DNA from 4 places in the Streptomyces sp. GSL17-111 genome. Region 2 is predicted to be linked to each of the others. Evidence: riboswitches for the same ligand, from Rfam matches in the RefSeq annotation. Region 2 holds a riboswitch; each other region holds the start of a gene.
The links. Region 2 has a riboswitch for cobalamin ahead of V6D49_RS23060 (cobalamin biosynthesis protein). Riboswitches for the same ligand answer to the same signal wherever they lie in the genome.
Positions count from the first base shown of each region.

Region 1: another riboswitch for cobalamin. It lies ahead of V6D49_RS07245 (ribonucleoside-diphosphate reductase subunit alpha); the one in region 2 lies ahead of V6D49_RS23060 (cobalamin biosynthesis protein).
Region 3: another riboswitch for cobalamin. It lies ahead of V6D49_RS03750 ((2Fe-2S) ferredoxin domain-containing protein); the one in region 2 lies ahead of V6D49_RS23060 (cobalamin biosynthesis protein).
Region 4: another riboswitch for cobalamin. It lies ahead of V6D49_RS20540 (prenyltransferase/squalene oxidase repeat-containing protein); the one in region 2 lies ahead of V6D49_RS23060 (cobalamin biosynthesis protein).

Region 1 is NZ_JBAJNS010000001.1:1,718,052-1,721,961, reverse strand. Features, by position in the region: gene V6D49_RS07250 (ribonucleotide-diphosphate reductase subunit beta) at 1-451, opposite strand, end outside; gene V6D49_RS07245 (ribonucleoside-diphosphate reductase subunit alpha) at 499-2,871, opposite strand; cobalamin riboswitch at 2,994-3,152, opposite strand; gene V6D49_RS07240 (GNAT family N-acetyltransferase) at 3,207-3,728, opposite strand; gene V6D49_RS07235 (YbdD/YjiX family protein) at 3,872-3,910, opposite strand, start outside.
Region 2 is NZ_JBAJNS010000001.1:5,187,090-5,190,999, forward strand. Features, by position in the region: gene V6D49_RS23055 (cobyric acid synthase) at 1-511, opposite strand, end outside; gene V6D49_RS23060 (cobalamin biosynthesis protein) at 498-1,511, opposite strand; cobalamin riboswitch at 1,642-1,764, opposite strand; gene V6D49_RS23065 (hypothetical protein) at 1,946-2,158, opposite strand; gene V6D49_RS23070 (inorganic phosphate transporter) at 2,232-3,509, opposite strand; gene V6D49_RS23075 (class II aldolase/adducin family protein) at 3,836-3,910, shown strand, end outside.
Region 3 is NZ_JBAJNS010000001.1:901,359-905,268, forward strand. Features, by position in the region: gene katG (catalase/peroxidase HPI) at 1-2,021, shown strand, start outside; gene V6D49_RS03750 ((2Fe-2S) ferredoxin domain-containing protein) at 2,071-2,475, opposite strand; cobalamin riboswitch at 2,518-2,705, opposite strand; gene V6D49_RS03755 (ferric reductase-like transmembrane domain-containing protein) at 2,741-3,745, opposite strand.
Region 4 is NZ_JBAJNS010000001.1:4,598,072-4,601,981, forward strand. Features, by position in the region: gene V6D49_RS20530 (CbiQ family ECF transporter T component) at 1-102, opposite strand, end outside; gene V6D49_RS20535 (SCO2322 family protein) at 99-806, opposite strand; gene V6D49_RS20540 (prenyltransferase/squalene oxidase repeat-containing protein) at 806-2,161, opposite strand; cobalamin riboswitch at 2,309-2,474, opposite strand; gene lanKC (class III lanthionine synthetase LanKC) at 2,706-3,910, shown strand, end outside.

The DNA of each region.
Region 1 (3,910 bases), 3.5 Mb from region 2:
TGAGCAGGAAACGGCGCCGGTCCGCCCGCGTCCGCAGCTCGCCGAGGTCCTCCACCGACTCCATCCACCGGAAGCAGAACCGCGCCTTCTCCCGGATCGACGGGATGCGCTCGACCGCCGCGAACGCCTCGGCGCGCTCCTCGGGATCGGGCAGGTAGGTGTCCAGCAGCGTCAGGTAGAACTGGACGTGCACGGCCTCCTCGAACAGCTGCCGCGACAGGTAGAGCCGGGCCTCGGGGGAGTTGATGTGCCGGTAGAGCGTCAGCACCAGGTTGTTGGCGACGATGGAGTCGCCCGTCGCGAAGAACGCCACCAGGCGTCCGATGAGGTGCTGCTCCTCGGCGGAGAGTTTCGCGAGGTCGGCCACGTCGGAGTGGAGATCGACCTCCTCCACGGTCCAGGTGTTCTTGATCGCGTCCCGGTAGCGGTCGTAGAACTCCGGGTACCGCATGGGGCGCAGCGTCAGCTCGAAGCCGGGGTCGAGCAGGTTCTTGGCGGTCACTGGCAGGCCTCGCAGGACTCGGGGTTCTCCAGCGAGCAGGCGTCGGCGTCGGGGCCGGACGCCCGCGCGGGAGCGGGGACGGGGGTGGGGGCCGGGGCGGCCGTCGCCTCGGCGCCCCGGGCCGACGGGGCGATGCGCGTCGCCGGGCGGGAGCGCAGGTAGTACGTCGTCTTGATGCCGCGCTTCCACGCGTAGGCGTACATCGAGCTGAGCTTCCCGATGGTGGGGGCGGCCAGGAACAGGTTCAGGGACTGGCTCTGGTCCAGGTACGGGGTGCGGTCGGCCGCCATGTCGATCAGCGTGCGCTGGGGGATCTCCCACGCCGTGCGGTACAGCTCGCGCAACTCCTCCGGCAGACCGGGCAGCTCCCGCACCGAGCCGTTCGCCTCGCGCAGCGCTCGGCGGGTCTCCTCGTGCCACAGGCCCAGCCGCTTCAGGTCCGCCACCAGGTAGGCGTTGACCTGGAGGAACTCCCCGCTGAGCGTCTCGCGCTTGAACAGGTTGGACACCTGCGGTTCCGCGCACTCGTAGACGCCCGCGATGGAGGCGATGGTGGCGGTCGGCGCGATCGCCAGCAGCAGGGCGTTGCGCAGGCCCGTGCGGGCGACGCGCTCGCGCAGCGCCCGCCACCGCTCGGGCCAGGCGGGCTCGGCGTCCGGGTAGTGGTCGGGGTGCAGCACGCCGCGCGCGGCGCGGGTGTCCTCCCAGGCCGGCAGGGGGCCGTGCCGCTCGGCCAGTTCGGCGGAGCGCTCGTACGCGGCCAGCATGACGCGTTCGGAGATCCGGGTGGACAGCTCCCGCGCCTCGGGCGAGCCGAAGGGCAGCCGCATCCGGAAGAACACGTCCTGCAGGCCCATCAGGCCGAGTCCGACCGGACGCCAGCGGGCGTTGGACCGGGCCGCCTCGTCGGTGGGGTAGAAGTTGACGTCGACGACGCGGTCCAGGAACGTCACGGCCGTGCGGACGGTGGCGTCCAGCCGCTCCCAGTCCATCCGCCCGTCGGCCGTCAGGTGGGCGGCGAGGTTGACGGAGCCGAGGTTGCACACCGCCGTCTCGCCGTCGTCGGTGACCTCCAGGATCTCCGTGCAGAGGTTGGAGGAGTGGATGACGGAGCCGGGCCGCGCGGTCTGGTTCGCCGTCCGGTTGGCGGCGTCCTTGAACGTCATCCAGCCGTTGCCGGTCTGCGCCAGCGTGCGCATCATCCGGGCGTACAGCTGCCGGGCGGGGACGGTGCGCACCGCCAGCCCGGCGGCCTCGGCCTCGCGGTACGCGGCGTCGAACTCCTCGCCCCACAGGTCGGGCAGGTGCGGCACGTCCACCGGGGAGAACAGGGACCAGTCCTCGTCGGCCTCCACGCGGCGCATGAACGCGTCCGGGATCCAGTGCGCGAGGTTGAGGTTGTGGGTGCGGCGGGCCTCCTCGCCGGTGTTGTCGCGCAGTTCGAGGAACTCCTCGACGTCCGCGTGCCAGGTCTCCAGGTAGACGCAGGCCGCGCCCTTGCGCCGACCGCCCTGGTTGACGGCCGCGACCGAGGAGTCCAGCGTGCGCAGGAAGGGCACGATGCCGCCCGAGTGCCCGTTGGTGCCCCGGATCAGCGACCCCCGTGCGCGCACCCGCGTGTACGACAGCCCGATCCCGCCGGCGTGCTTCGAGAGGCGTGCGACCTGGTGGTAGCGCTCGTAGATCGAGTCCAGCTCGTCCCGGGGCGAGTCCAGCAGGTAGCAGGACGACATCTGCGGGTGCCGCGTGCCGGAGTTGAAGAGGGTGGGGGAGGAGGGCAGGTAGGCCAGGGAGCTCATCAGCCGGTACAGCTCCGCGACCTCGGAGAGCGCTTCCCCGCCGTCGGCCGGGGCCAGCCCGCACGCGATCCGCAGCAGGAAGTGCTGCGGCGTCTCGACGACGCGGCGGCTGACCGGGTGGCGCAGCAGGTAGCGGGAGTGGACCGTCCGCAGCCCGAAGTACTCGAACCGGTCGTCGGCGCCCTCGGCCACGGCCCGATCCACCAGGGCGTCGAGCGCGTCGGCGTGTGCGCGGACGAAGCCGGCCGTGGCGTCCGCGAGGAGCCCGGCGGAGTGCCCGGCGGCCACGGACGTCGAGAAGGACACCGCGCCCTCCTCGGCCGCCTCCCGGCGGATGGCCAGGGTCAGCAGCCGGGCGGCGAGCCGGGAGTGCTGCGGCTCCTCACCGATGAGGCCGGCGGCCGCCTCGACGGCCAGCGCGTGCAGTTCGCCCGTCCCTGCGGCGCGACGGGCGCCCCGCAGCGCCGCCTCGGCGACCGCGGCAGGCGAGAGCGCGGGCAGGTCGGCCGTCAGCTCCGTCAGCGTGCGCGACAACTCCGCCGACGCGGGTTCCGCGGATGCGATGGTCACGGGGTGTGCTCTCCCTCGCTGTGCGGGGCCGCGCGGGAGGCGGGCAGGCGCACACGGACCGGCCGCCACTACGGGCGGAACACACCGCGGAACGTCCCCCGGCCCATTCCACGAGGCCCGGACGAATCGTTGCGCCGTCGGCAGGTACTCGGGCTCGCGCGGCACCCTGCGGCACCGTGCACACCGTTGCGGGACAGCTCCGGACTCCCACCGGATTCCCCTGCTAAGACAGCGGGTCGAGCATACATGTAGGGGCGACAACTCCCGGCACCCCTACATGTTGTGTCCCACGGTGTCGCGCACCGAAGGGGGCGGGGGAGGGGAGCGTCAGCGCCTCACGCCGCCAGCTCCCGCGCGAACGTCCACAGGGGACCGAAGCCGGGCAGCGGCTCCCAGTCCCGCTCGGGGGTGCGGACGAAGCCGAGGCGCCGGTAGAGCCGGTGCGCGGGCTCCATGCCCGCCTGGCTGGAGAGCACCAGCCGTGCGAGCCCCCGCTCCCGTGCCCGCTCCACGCAGGCGCGGACGAGCGCCTCCCCGGCGCCGCGCCCCCGGCCCTCGCGACGCACCGCGAGCATCCGGAACTCGCCCTCGCCGGTCCCGGCCAGATCGGCGTACGGGCCGCCCTCGCCGACGAAGGCGACGGCGCCCAGCACCTCGCCGTTCCGCTCGTCGGCGGCGACCAGCACCTCGGCGTGGAGGGAGCGACGCCGGACGTCCCGCAGCTCCGCCAGGTACGGGTCCTCCTCGCCGAAGTCCAGCAGGCCGTCGCCGAGGTAGGCCTCGGCGGTCAGCTCCCCGATCGCGTCCAGTTCCTCCGGGCGCGCGGGGCGCACGGTGAGATCCGTGGTGACGTCCATGGGGCCAGTCTCCTGCACGGCTCGGACATCGTGCGGGTCTTTTCGAACACGGTCATCGGCACGGGGTCGGGCGGTGCGGGACGGTGCGGGCGCCGGTGGGCCGCCGCCATGGGGGGAACGGCGGCCCACCGGCGGGCCGGGGGTCAGCAGCAGCGGAAGCCCTCGCGGGGGTCGGCCTCGCG
Region 2 (3,910 bases):
CGCCGACCACGACGACGGGCATCCGGGCGGCCCGCGCCAGCGCCATGTTGACGATGTCCGTGCGGCGCAGGTTGATCTCGGCCGGGCTGCCCGCGCCCTCGCAGATGACCGCGTCATGGGTGCGGCGCAGTTCGGCCAGGCACTCCGTCACCGTCCCCAGCAGCCGCTCGGAGCGGCCCCCTTGGTAGCCGCGCGCGCTCAGCTCCCCGACCGGCCGACCCAGCAGGACGACCTGGCTCGTGCGGTCGCCGCCGGGCTTCAGCAGCACCGGGTTCATCAGCGCGCTCGGCTCGACGCGGGCGGCGGCGGCCTGCATGGCCTGCGCCCGTCCGATCTCGGCGCCCTCCCGCGTCACGAAGGAGTTGAGCGACATGTTCTGCGCCTTGAAGGGCGCGACCTTCAGCCCGCGCCGGGCCAGCCAGCGGCAGATGCCCGCCGTCACCACGCTCTTGCCCGCGTCCGACGTCGTCCCCGCGACGAGCAGCGCTCCGCCCGCGTCACCGTCCGCCATGGTTCCTCCTGTCACGCCGCCCCGGACGTCCCGCTCCCACCGGACGACCCGCCCGCACCGCCGCGCGGCCCAGCGTGCGTCCGGCGACGGTCACGGCCAGCGCCGCCAGTCCGACGTGGCGGGAGAGCCGCACGGCCCGCTCCACGTCCGCCACCGTCACCTCCCGGCCCGAGGCGCCGCCCAGGACGGGACGGTGCTCGACCCGGCCGCCGTAGGCCAGCGTGCCGCCCAGCCGGACACCGAGCGCCCCGGCGAACGCCGCCTCCACCGGCCCGGCGTTGGGGGAGGGATGCCGGTGCGCGTCGGCCCGCCAGGCCGCCCGCGCCCCGACGGGGTCGGGTCCCAGCGCGACGGCCAGCGCCGCCGTCAGCCGCGCGCCGGGCCACCCGGCGACATCGTCCAGCCGCGCCGCCGCCCAGCCGAACCGGCGGTAGCGGGGCGAGCGGTGACCCACCATCGCGTCCAGCGTGTTGACGGCCCGGAAGCCCGCCAGGCCCGGAACACCGGCCAGCGCGCCCCACACGAGGGCACCGACGACGGCGTCGGAGGTGTTCTCGGCGACGGACTCCACGACCGCGCGGGCGATGCCGTCCGCGTCCAGCGCCTGCGGGTCGCGGCCGCACAGGTGCGGCAGCCGGGCGCGTGCCGCCTCGACGTCACCGGCCTCCAGCGCGGCGGCGACGGCCCGCGCCTCCCGGGCGAGCGAGGTACCGCCCAGCACGCTCCAGGTGACCGCGGCGCTCAGCGCGACGGCCGCCGGGTTCGCGTGCCGGGCGGGCAGCCGGTCCGGCGCACGGCAGAGTGCGGCGGCGGCGAGGACGACAGACCCGGCGCACAGGGCGGTGTGCGCGGCCCCGGCGGCGCGGTGGTCGCGCCACAGCAGGCGTTCGGCGCGTCCCGCCGCGCGCCCGAAGGCGGCCACGGGGTGCGCGCGGCGCGGATCGGCGAGGAGGGCGTCGCCGAGGAAGCCGAGGAGGACCCCGGCAGAGGTGCGGCCCATGGCGTCGTCAGCTCGCCGTCGGCACCTGCTCGGTGGGCGGGGCGCAGCGGTCTGGAGGCATGGCGGTGCCGGGCATGCGATGTGTCCTCACTCAGGGTCCGCGCCCTGGCTCGACGTGTCCGGCGACGAGAGTCTCCTGGCTCCCGGATCGACACGTCCCCCGGCCTTCCAACCGCGCGCGGCCGTGACCTCGGGTGGGGGAGTGCTCCCCGGTGACAGTGGCGGGACCGCGCCGGATTCGCACCGGCTTCCTCCCCTGCCGCCGTTTGGCAACGCGAAGTCCACCACGGCCCGCAGAAGGCGTCAACTCGGCGCTGACCTGCGTCGGGAGAGTGTGAGCAGACACACGGCGGAGGGGCACGGACCTGATCCGTGCCCCTCCGCCGTGCTGCGTGCGCGCTCGCGAGGGCCCGACGTGTGCGGGCTGTCGGCGGCTACGCCGCGATGGTGTAGATGCCCAGCGCCACGGCGCCGGCGCAGACCGCGTAGGCGGCGTAGGAGCCCACGCGGGCCAGCGCACCGGTGCTGCCGTCCGCCTTGCGCGCCGAGCCGCCGACGATGCCGAGGGTGAAGACGCCCACGAGGGCGACCGTCGCCACCAGGCTGACGCCGAAGACCTGGCCGAGTGCTGCCCAGTCGATGTCCATCAGGCTTGTCCTTGGGGGGTCGTGGTGCGGGGAGCCAGTTCCGTCGCCGTGAGACGGCGCTGGGGGTGCGCCGTCAGACGGCGCTCGGGGTGCGGCGCTCGGCCGCGTTCGGGTCGTCGTCCGGCTGGGAGTCGCCGCGCTGCGCGCCGACCGGCGGCGGGCTGACGGCCTGGACGGCGGCGGACATCACGCCGGAGTCCCCGGCGTCGCCCGCGCCCTGGCCGGCCGGCTCGGCGGACGGGCCGGGCTCGTCGTCGTTGACGTTGGTGTGGTCGACGACGGCGCGGCGGGAGGCGGCCCAGATCGCGCCGGAGGCGGCCACGAAGAGGACGGCCACCACGGTGACGCCCCAGTCGCCCTGGACGGCCAGCAGCGCCGCCAGCGCGGCGACCAGACCGGCCGCCGGGATCGTCAGGCCCCAGGCCGCGAACATGCGGTACGCCGTGTTCCAGCGCACCACGCCGCCCTTGCGGCCGTAGCCCGAGCCCATCACCGAACCGGAGCAGACCTGCGTGGTGGACAGGGAGAAGCCGAGGTGCGAGGAGGCCAGGATGGTGACGGCCGAGCTCGTCTGCGCGGCGAAGCCCTGCGGCGGGTGGATGTCGGTGAGGCCGCGGCCCATGGTGCGGATGATGCGCCAGCCGCCCAGGTAGGTGCCGAGGGCGATCGCGATACCGGCCGAGGCGATGACCCACAGCGGCGGGTCGGCGTCCCCGGCGATGACGCCGCCGGAGATCAGGGCGAGCGTCATGACGCCCATGGTCTTCTGCGCGTCGTTCGTGCCGTGTGCCAGCGAGACGAGGGCGGCCGAGGTGATCTGGCCGGTGCGGTAGCCGCGCGAGGTCTTCTCCGGGTCCGCGTTGCGCGCCGCCCGGTAGGTCAGCCTGGTCGCCAGGAAGGCGGCGAGGCCGGCGACGACCGGGGCGATGAACGCGGGGATGAGGATCTTGCTCAGGACGGCGTCACCGTCGACCGCGCCGATCCCGACGGACGCGACCGTCGCACCGATCAGACCGCCGATGAGTGCCATGGAGGAACTGGAGGGGATGCCGCCCAGCCAGGTGAGCAGGTTCCACAGGATGGCGCCGACCAGGCCCGCGAAGATCACTTCGGGCTGGATGCCGGCCGTCTCGTCGATGATGCCCTTCGAGATGGTGGTGGCGACCTCGATGGAGAGAAACGCTCCGACGAGATTGAGGATCGCCGACATGGTCACCGCCGCCTTGGGCTTCATGGCCCCGGTGGAGATGGTGGTGGCCATCGCGTTGGCTGTGTCGTGGAAGCCGTTCGTAAAGTCGAACACCAGGGCCGTGACGATCACGATCCCGATCAGCAGCGTGAAGTGTTCCATTCACCCGGCAATCAGTTTGGCGGTCAGGTTGCTCGGTGAACGTAAGGACGCCGAGTGAACGGAAGGTGAACTGGGGCGGGCTTCGGGGTGTCGCGCCTCGGCGGGTGCTGGGCGGGTCGTCCGTCCGCCGCGTGAACAGGGGGTTCCGCCGTCGTGAACGCTCGGGGGAGACTCCCGTCACACGGCAGGTCAACGCCTGTGCCGCAGCGCGGAGGTGGGAGTGTCGCGGGCCGGGTCCGCTGCCCGTCGCCGTGGTGTGGGCCCCGACCGCCGTGACCGTTCCGAGACCTTGCCCGCGCCCGCCGACGCCTGCCGAGGAGTACCCGATGCCCCCGCCGTCCCCCCATGGTCCCGTACCCGCCGAGGACGCGCCGCCGCGCTGGCAGGCCCTGTGGCGCGAC
Region 3 (3,910 bases), 4.3 Mb from region 2:
ACCTGGACCTGCCGGCCGTCAAGCGGGACATCGCCGAGGTGCTGACCACCTCGAAGGACTGGTGGCCCGCGGACTTCGGGCACTACGGGCCCTTCATGGTGCGGATGGCATGGCACAGCGCGGGCACCTACCGCATCAGTGACGGCCGAGGCGGCGCCGGTGCCGGACAGCAGCGCTTCGCCCCGCTCAACAGCTGGCCGGACAACGGCAACCTCGACAAGGCGCGCCGCCTGCTGTGGCCGGTCAAGAAGAAGTACGGCCGGGCGCTCTCCTGGGCCGACCTCATGATCCTCACCGGCAACGTCGCCCTGGAGTCGATGGGCCTCGAGACCTTCGGCTTCGCCGGCGGCCGGGAGGACGTGTGGGAGCCCGAGGAGGACGTCTACTGGGGCCCCGAGACCACCTGGCTCGGCGACGAGCGCTACAGCGGTGACCGGGAGCTGGAGAACCCCCTCGGCGCCGTGCAGATGGGCCTCATCTACGTCAACCCCGAGGGCCCGAACGGCACTCCGGACCCGCTCGCCGCCGCCCGGGACATTCGGGAGACGTTCCGCCGCATGGCGATGAACGACGAGGAGACGGTCGCCCTCATCGCGGGCGGTCACACCTTCGGCAAGACCCACGGCGCGGGCCCGGCGGACGCCGTCGGCCCCGACCCGGAGGCCGCCTCGATGGAGGAGCAGGGCTTCGGCTGGCGCAGCACCCACGGCACCGGCAAGGGCGCCGACGCCATCACCAGCGGGCTGGAGGGCATCTGGACGCCGACCCCGACCGCCTGGGACAACACCTTCCTGGAGATCCTCTTCGGCTACGAGTGGGAGCTGTTCAAGAGCCCCGCGGGGGCGCACCAGTGGCGACCGAAGGACGGCGCCGGGGCGGACACCGTCCCCGACGCCCACGACCCTGCCAAGCGCCACGCGCCCACCATGCTGACCACCGACCTCGCGCTGCGCTTCGACCCGGCCTACGAGCAGATCTCCCGCCGCTTCCTGGAGAACCCGGACGCGTTCGCCGACGCCTTCGCCCGCGCCTGGTTCAAGCTGACGCACCGTGACATGGGCCCGGTCGTCCGCTACCTCGGCCCCGAGGTCCCGAGCGAGACCCTCCTGTGGCAGGACCCGCTGCCCGAGCGCACCCACGACCTGATCGACTCCGGGGACGTCGCGGCGTTGAAGGAGCAGGTCCTCGCCTCGGGGCTCACGGTGTCCCAGCTCGTCTCCACCGCCTGGGCCTCCGCTTCGTCCTTCCGGGGCAGCGACAAGCGCGGCGGCGCCAACGGCGCCCGGATCCGGCTGGAGCCCCAGAGCGGGTGGGAGGTCAACGACCCCGACGAGCTGGCGGCCGTCCTGAGCACCCTGGAAGGGGTGCGGCAGTCCTTCAACTCCGCGCAGAGCGGGGGCAAGCAGATCTCGCTGGCCGACCTGATCGTGCTCGCGGGCTGCGCGGGCGTCGAGCGGGCCGCCCGGGAGGCCGGCGTCACCGTGGAGGTGCCCTTCACGCCGGGCCGCGTGGACGCCTCGCAGGAGCAGACCGACGTCGAGTCCTTCGCCGCGCTGGAGCCCACCGCCGACGGCTTCCGCAACTACCTCGGCAAGGGCAACCGGCTGCCGGCCGAGTACCTGCTGATCGACCGCGCGAACCTCCTCACCCTGAGCGCCCCCGAGATGACCGTCCTCGTCGGCGGCCTGCGCGTGCTGGGCGCGAACGCGCAGGGCTCGGCCCACGGCGTGCTCACCGCCACCCCCGGCGTCCTCACGAACGACTTCTTCGTCAACCTGCTGGACCTGGGCACGACGTGGAAGGCGACCTCCGAGGACGCGAGCACCTTCGAGGCCCGTGACGACGCCACCGGGGAGGTCACCTGGACCGGCACCCGCGCCGACCTCGTCTTCGGCTCGAACTCCGAGCTGCGGGCGCTCGCCGAGGTCTACGCCTGTGACGACGCCCGGGAGAAGTTCGTGCGCGACTTCGTCAGCGCCTGGGACAAGGTCATGAACCTCGACCGCTTCGACCTGGTCTGAACCGCCATCCGGGCCGTCCCCCTGCGGGGACGGCCCGGGTGCCGCCGGTTCACGGCGCGGTGCGCCGCCCCGGCGGGGTGAACGTGTAGAGGTCCAGGATCTCCGGCAGCGGCGCGACGCCGGGGCCGCCGTCGCCGATCCAGTCGACGATGTCCTCCGTCGCGGCCGGGTCGTTGACCAGCCCCAGCCAGACCGGCCGGGCCCCCGCCGCCCGCCCCTCGGCGGAGGGCTGCACCACGACGACGTTGGCCTGGTCGCAGACGTCGAGGCAGTCGGAGACGCGTACGGGTGCGGCCGCGCGCAGCCGCTCGGTCTGGGCCGCGTGGTCGACGCCGGTGATCTTCGGGCTGCCGCAGCAGCAGTCCCGGCACACGACGACGCGGCACGGCAGCGGTCCGGTCGCCGCGCCGCCGCCCGGAGCGGCGGCCGTCGTTCGCGTCGGTGGTGCGGACATGCCGCGCCCTCCCTCTCTCCGGGGAGATCCGCCCCGGGGGTTCGTCGAGGAGGCGGCAGCGTGAGTCTCCTGGCTCCCGGGTCGATGCCTGCCCCGGCCTTCCCACCCGTCTTCGGGCAGTGGCCTGTCGGGACCGGCTCGCCGGTCACAGTGGCGGGACCGCGCCGGATTCACACCGGCTTCCTCGTCCGCCGTCGCCTTGTCGTCCGACATCATCCCATCGCCCGGAACGGCGCACCTCGGCGCCTGCGGCGAGGGGCCCGCGTCAGTCGGCCGCGTGGTCGTGCGGGAGGGTCGCGGACGGCTCGGCCGGCCGGTCCCGTCCGCCGTCGTGCCCGGACACCGGCACGACGACCAGCCCGACGAGCACGGCGGCGGCCACGACGCGGCCCAGGGCCCGGGTCGCCCAGGTCGGGGCGAGCGCCCTCGCGCCGGTCCCGGGCGGCGGGCCGAGTCGCTGTGCTCGCCGGGCGGGACGCAGCAGTCGGTACAACAACAAAGCCGCCACGGGAAGTTGCAGGAGCCACAGCACCGTGCGCGGCCACTCCCCGTACCAGACGTTGGTCCCGTACAGCAGTGTGTGCCACACGCTCAGCACGTACACGACGATCACGAACCGGTGCAGGCGCCGCCAGGTGTTCGCCCCGATGCGGTGCCGTACGTAGAACAGCAGCCCCAGGGGGACCGCCAGGTACAGCGCGCCCTGACCGATCGGAATGGCGATCTGCCCGGTCCCGGAGTCGTACCATCCGGGCACGAAGCTGTCGGCGAAGCCCGCCCACAGTCGCTCCGCCCAGGCCAGCGACGTCTCGTAGCGCACCAGTTCGGCGGCGAACATCAGCGCGTGGGCGGCCATCAGCGCCATCGTGGTCAGGCTCGTCGTGCGGTGCCAGCGCTCCAGCGTCTCCCGGCGGACCGGCAGGCGGGCCGGCCGGCGGCCGGAGAGCAGGAGTCCGAACATGACCGTGCCCCAGGCCCACAGGAGCCCGGACCAGCCGAACGCCTGGCTGAGCAGGTACATCCAGTAGGTGCCGGGGTCGTCCATGAAGGGCATGACGGCGACGGTGTCCGAAGTGCCGGAGTCCATGCGCACGTACAGGAAGACGAACACGGCGGCCGTCACGAGCACCGCAGCGGCGGCGTCGGGCAGGGCGGCGCGGAGATCACCGCGCAGAGCCACCCGGTCGGGGGGAGGGGGCGTGCGTCCCGCCGGGGTGGCGGTTCCCGCCTCCTGGGGCCTCACCTCGTCCCGTCTCACCTCGGACGGCATCGCGGACCTCCCGTTTCTCAGAGCACCGCGGAAGAACGGTGCGCCTGGTTCGTGGGCGACCAGTCTGACCGATGTGACGAAGCGTCATAGAGGCGTGTTCAGGACAGAGTGGCCGGGACGATCAGTCAGCGGTACCGGAAGCGGAACGACGTGCGCCGTTTCCTG
Region 4 (3,910 bases), 590 kb from region 2:
CCACCAGGCGCCCGCGTGCAGGGCGTTGGTGCGGTTCGCCAGCGGGGCGCGCAGTGCGGCCAGCGGCGCGGGGCGGGGCACCGTGAGCGGGCCGGGGGTCATGACCGCCGACGCCGCCGGGCCTGCCAGGCCGCCGCACCGCCGAGGAGGAGGACGGCCCCGCCCCCGTACACCAGCCCGAACGGGACGCCGTCCTCCCCGGCCGGACCGGACGGCTCGTCCCCGGCGCCGTCGGCGGCGTCGGCCCCGTCCGTGCCGTCCGCCCCGGCACGCGGCGCCGAGGCGTCGACCTCGGGGCCGCACTCCGTGGCCGGGTACCCCGCCACGGCGCACAGCAGCGCCGACGCGTCGTAGCGCAGGGGCGGCGCGGTGGCGGCGAGGGCGTCGCCCACCGAGGCGTCCGGCGCGACGGCGGCGCAGACCTCCCACGGCTCGGGCGGCGTCTCGCCCTCGGGCGCGTCCGCCGGGGTGCCGGGGTCGATCACGAGCGCCACCCGCTTGCGCCCCTCGCGCGGCGGGGTGTCGGCGCAGACGGCCTCGAAGCCGTCGCGCTGGCGTGGCCGCGCGGCGTTCTCGGAGTTCTCGGTCACCGCGAACCGGAGCCCCACCACCGCGCCGTCGGCCGGACGCAGGGTGGCCGGGCCCTGGGTGGCGTAGGCCCAGTCGGACCGGTCGTCCTCGCGCGTCCAGAACGACCAGTACCGGTAGCCCTCCGCGTGCGCGGGGGTGGCGCCGAGCAGGAGCAGCAGGACGCCACCGAGCACGCCCGCGAGCGCGGCGGCGGCCGAGGCGCGGACGCGGCCCATCAGCGCGCGTCCCCGCCCGACGAGCCGTCCGACGAGCCGTCCGAGGGGCCGTCCGACGAGCCGTCCGGCCCGTTCGCGGAGCGGTCGGCCGAGCCGTTCGTGCCCGTGCCGCGCTTGCGCAGACTCACCAGCAGGCCGATGCCGACGCCCGCGACGAAGATCGAGCCGACGACCCACCACACGGCCGCGCCGTTCCCCTCCTCGCCGTCCGCGCCGTCGCGATTCTCGGACGCCAACCCCTTGGGCTCCTTCGAGGGCTGCGGCTCCGGCCCGGTGGCGCTCAGCCGGGCGAGCAGGTCCGAGCCGCCGAACGCCTCCGGGTCGCCGCCCGTGGCCCGGACCGCCAGCACCAGCTGACCGAGGCCCGCCGGGCTCTCGTTCAGGCCCTGCCACTGGCCGTGGTGGTCCGCCAGCCAGTTCAGCGGCTCCCGCGCGGCGTCCTCGTGACCGCCCGCCGCCAGGGCGATGACGGCCAGCGCGGTCCCGCTGTGGTCGGGCTGCGGTTCGGCGCCCGGCATGGCGAACTCCAGGTAGCCGCCGTTGCGCTCCAGTTCGGCGCTGAGGTAGGCGGCGGCGGCCTGCGCGGACCGCTCGGCCGGGAACCGGCCGTCCTCGTCGCACTCCGGGAGCGTCGGCGTCCCGGCGTCCTGACCGGCGGCCTCGGCCGCCAGGCCCAGGCCCTGCGCCCCGAGCGCGGCGGACGCCGTGGCCAGGCCGTTCGGCTTCAGGTCGCCGTTCTCCTCGGGGACGTGGGCGAAGGCGCCGGCCTGCCCGTCCGGCGCGTCGCAGCCGAGCTGGAAGGCGCTCAGCGCGGCGGCGGGGGAGTCCTCGCCCGAGCCGTCGCGGCCCGCCGCGTTCAGCGCGCCCGCGACGACGGCCGTGGAGTTGGCGTCGGACGCCGGGTCGCCCGCGTAGTACGCCCAGCCGCCGTCCTCGTTGCGCACCGACTCCAGCCACGCCACCGCGTCCCCGACCGCGCCCGCGTCCGCTCCGCGCAGCGCCGCCAGGGCCTGCACGGCCATGGCCGTCGCGTTGGTGTCGCGCGGTGTCTCCGCGTCGCAGGGCGCCTGCGGGTCCGCGCGGTAGGAGGTGAAGGAACCGTCGTCGCACTGCTGGTCCGTCAGCCACTCCACGGCCGACTCGGCCGGGGTGACGCCGAGCGCGTCCTGCGCGAGCAGCGCCGTCGACTGCCGCCACACCGCGTCGTACTGCGGGTCCCCGGCGCCGTACAACCCGGCCGGGAGCGTCACCTCGGCGGACGGGGACGGGGAGGCGTCGGCCAGGGCGGCGGGGGCCGCCGACGCGCTCAGGACGGTGGCGGCGGCCAGGGCCGTGGCGCAGCGGCGCAGGAGCATCAGGTGCCTTTCGGTGGCGGTCGCGCACACCGGCACCACGGGCGGGCCACGCTGGGCGCGCGGCTCTCCGGGCTCGGCATCCGCAGACCTCGACGGTGCCGGCGGCGCGCTGCGAACGCTCCGCCGGGAGCCATGGACCCTCCCGGGGGAGGGGTACGCCGTGGTGCGGGTCTTCCGGCTCGCGGCCCGCCGGAGCCGCTCCTTCCGGTGCGGTCCTGCGGTGCCGTTCACGGTTGCGGGTCAGCGCCGGATTCCCACCGGCTTCCCCCGACCAGGGCGCGTACTGCACCGGACACTCTAACGGCGCAACGGGCCCGGGCCGCGGTGCCGCCGGTCACACCCGCTCAGCAGGTGGGACACGCAGCGTTCTTCTTGGTGCCGCACGGTGACTGGTCCACCGGGGCCCAACAGCCCATGCGTTTGTCATACCGGTCTCATGACAGCCGTGACTGTTCGGTCACGCACCGGCATGGAAACGTCTGTGCCGAGCCGGAACGAGGGGCCGACCCCCCCCCGTGCACCGACCCGGAACCGAAGGGGGACGATGGACAGCCGGTACGAGGCCTACTGCTTGGCCGACCCGCACTTCTACGAGACCCCCGACCGTCTCTCCACCGCGGCGGGTGGCCGGGACGCGACGCTCGCCGCCGCCCGCCGCCCGGTCCCCGAGGGCTGGCTGTCCGCCCGCAGCGGCGACTGGCTGGAACTGCGCCCGGAACAGGGTGAGTTCCCCGCGCAGGGGTGGAAGGTGCACGTCTCGGCCACGCTGGGGAACGCCGGCACCGTCGTCGAACGCGTCTGGGACTACTGCGTCCCGCGCGGCGTCGCCTTCAAGTTCGTCCCCGACCTGCACCTGCTGCACCTGCGCAACGCCAAGTACGCCGATCGCGGCCACAGCGGCAAGGCGGTGACCGTCTACCCGGTGGACGAGGAGCAGCTGCGGACCGTGCTCACCGAGCTGGACGCGGAGCTCTCCGGGGAGCCGGGCCCCTACATCCTCACCGACCTGCGCTGGCACGAGGGCCCCCTCTACGTGCGGTACGGCGCGTTCGCCCCACGGCACTGCCTGGACGAGCACGGGACGCTGGTCCCCGCGCTGGAGAACGCCGAGGGCACCCTCGTGCCCGACCGCAGGGACCCGGTGTTCACCGTCCCGGAGTGGGTCACTCTCCCCGCCTGCCTCCAACCGCACCTGGACGCCCGCAACTCCGCGACCGTCGCCGACCTGCCCTACCGCATCGAGCGGGCCCTGCACTTCTCCAACGGCGGCGGGGTCTACGCCGGGAAGGACACCCGCACCGGCGAGGAGGTCGTGCTCAAGGAGGGACGCCCGCACGCCGGTCTGGCCGCCGACGGCGCCGACGCCGTGCGCCGGCTGGAGCGCGAGAAGGCGGCCCTGGAGCGGCTCGCGGGCAGCGGCGTGGCCCCCGGCGTACGGGACTGGTTCACCCTGGAGGGCCACCGCTTCCTGGTGATGGACCACCTGCCCGGCCAGACGCTCAACGCCTTCTTCGCCCAGCGTCACCCCCTGCTGACCGAGAACCCCGAGCCCCGCGCCGTCGCCGACTACACCCAGTGGGCCCTGACGGTCCACCGGGCCGTCACCGACGCCGTCGCCGCCGTGCACGCACGCGGCATCGTCTTCAACGACCTGCACATGTTCAACATCATGGTCGCGCCCGACGAGAAGTCCATCTCGCTGCTCGACTTCGAGGCGGCCGCTCCCGTCGAGGACGACCCGCGGCAGGC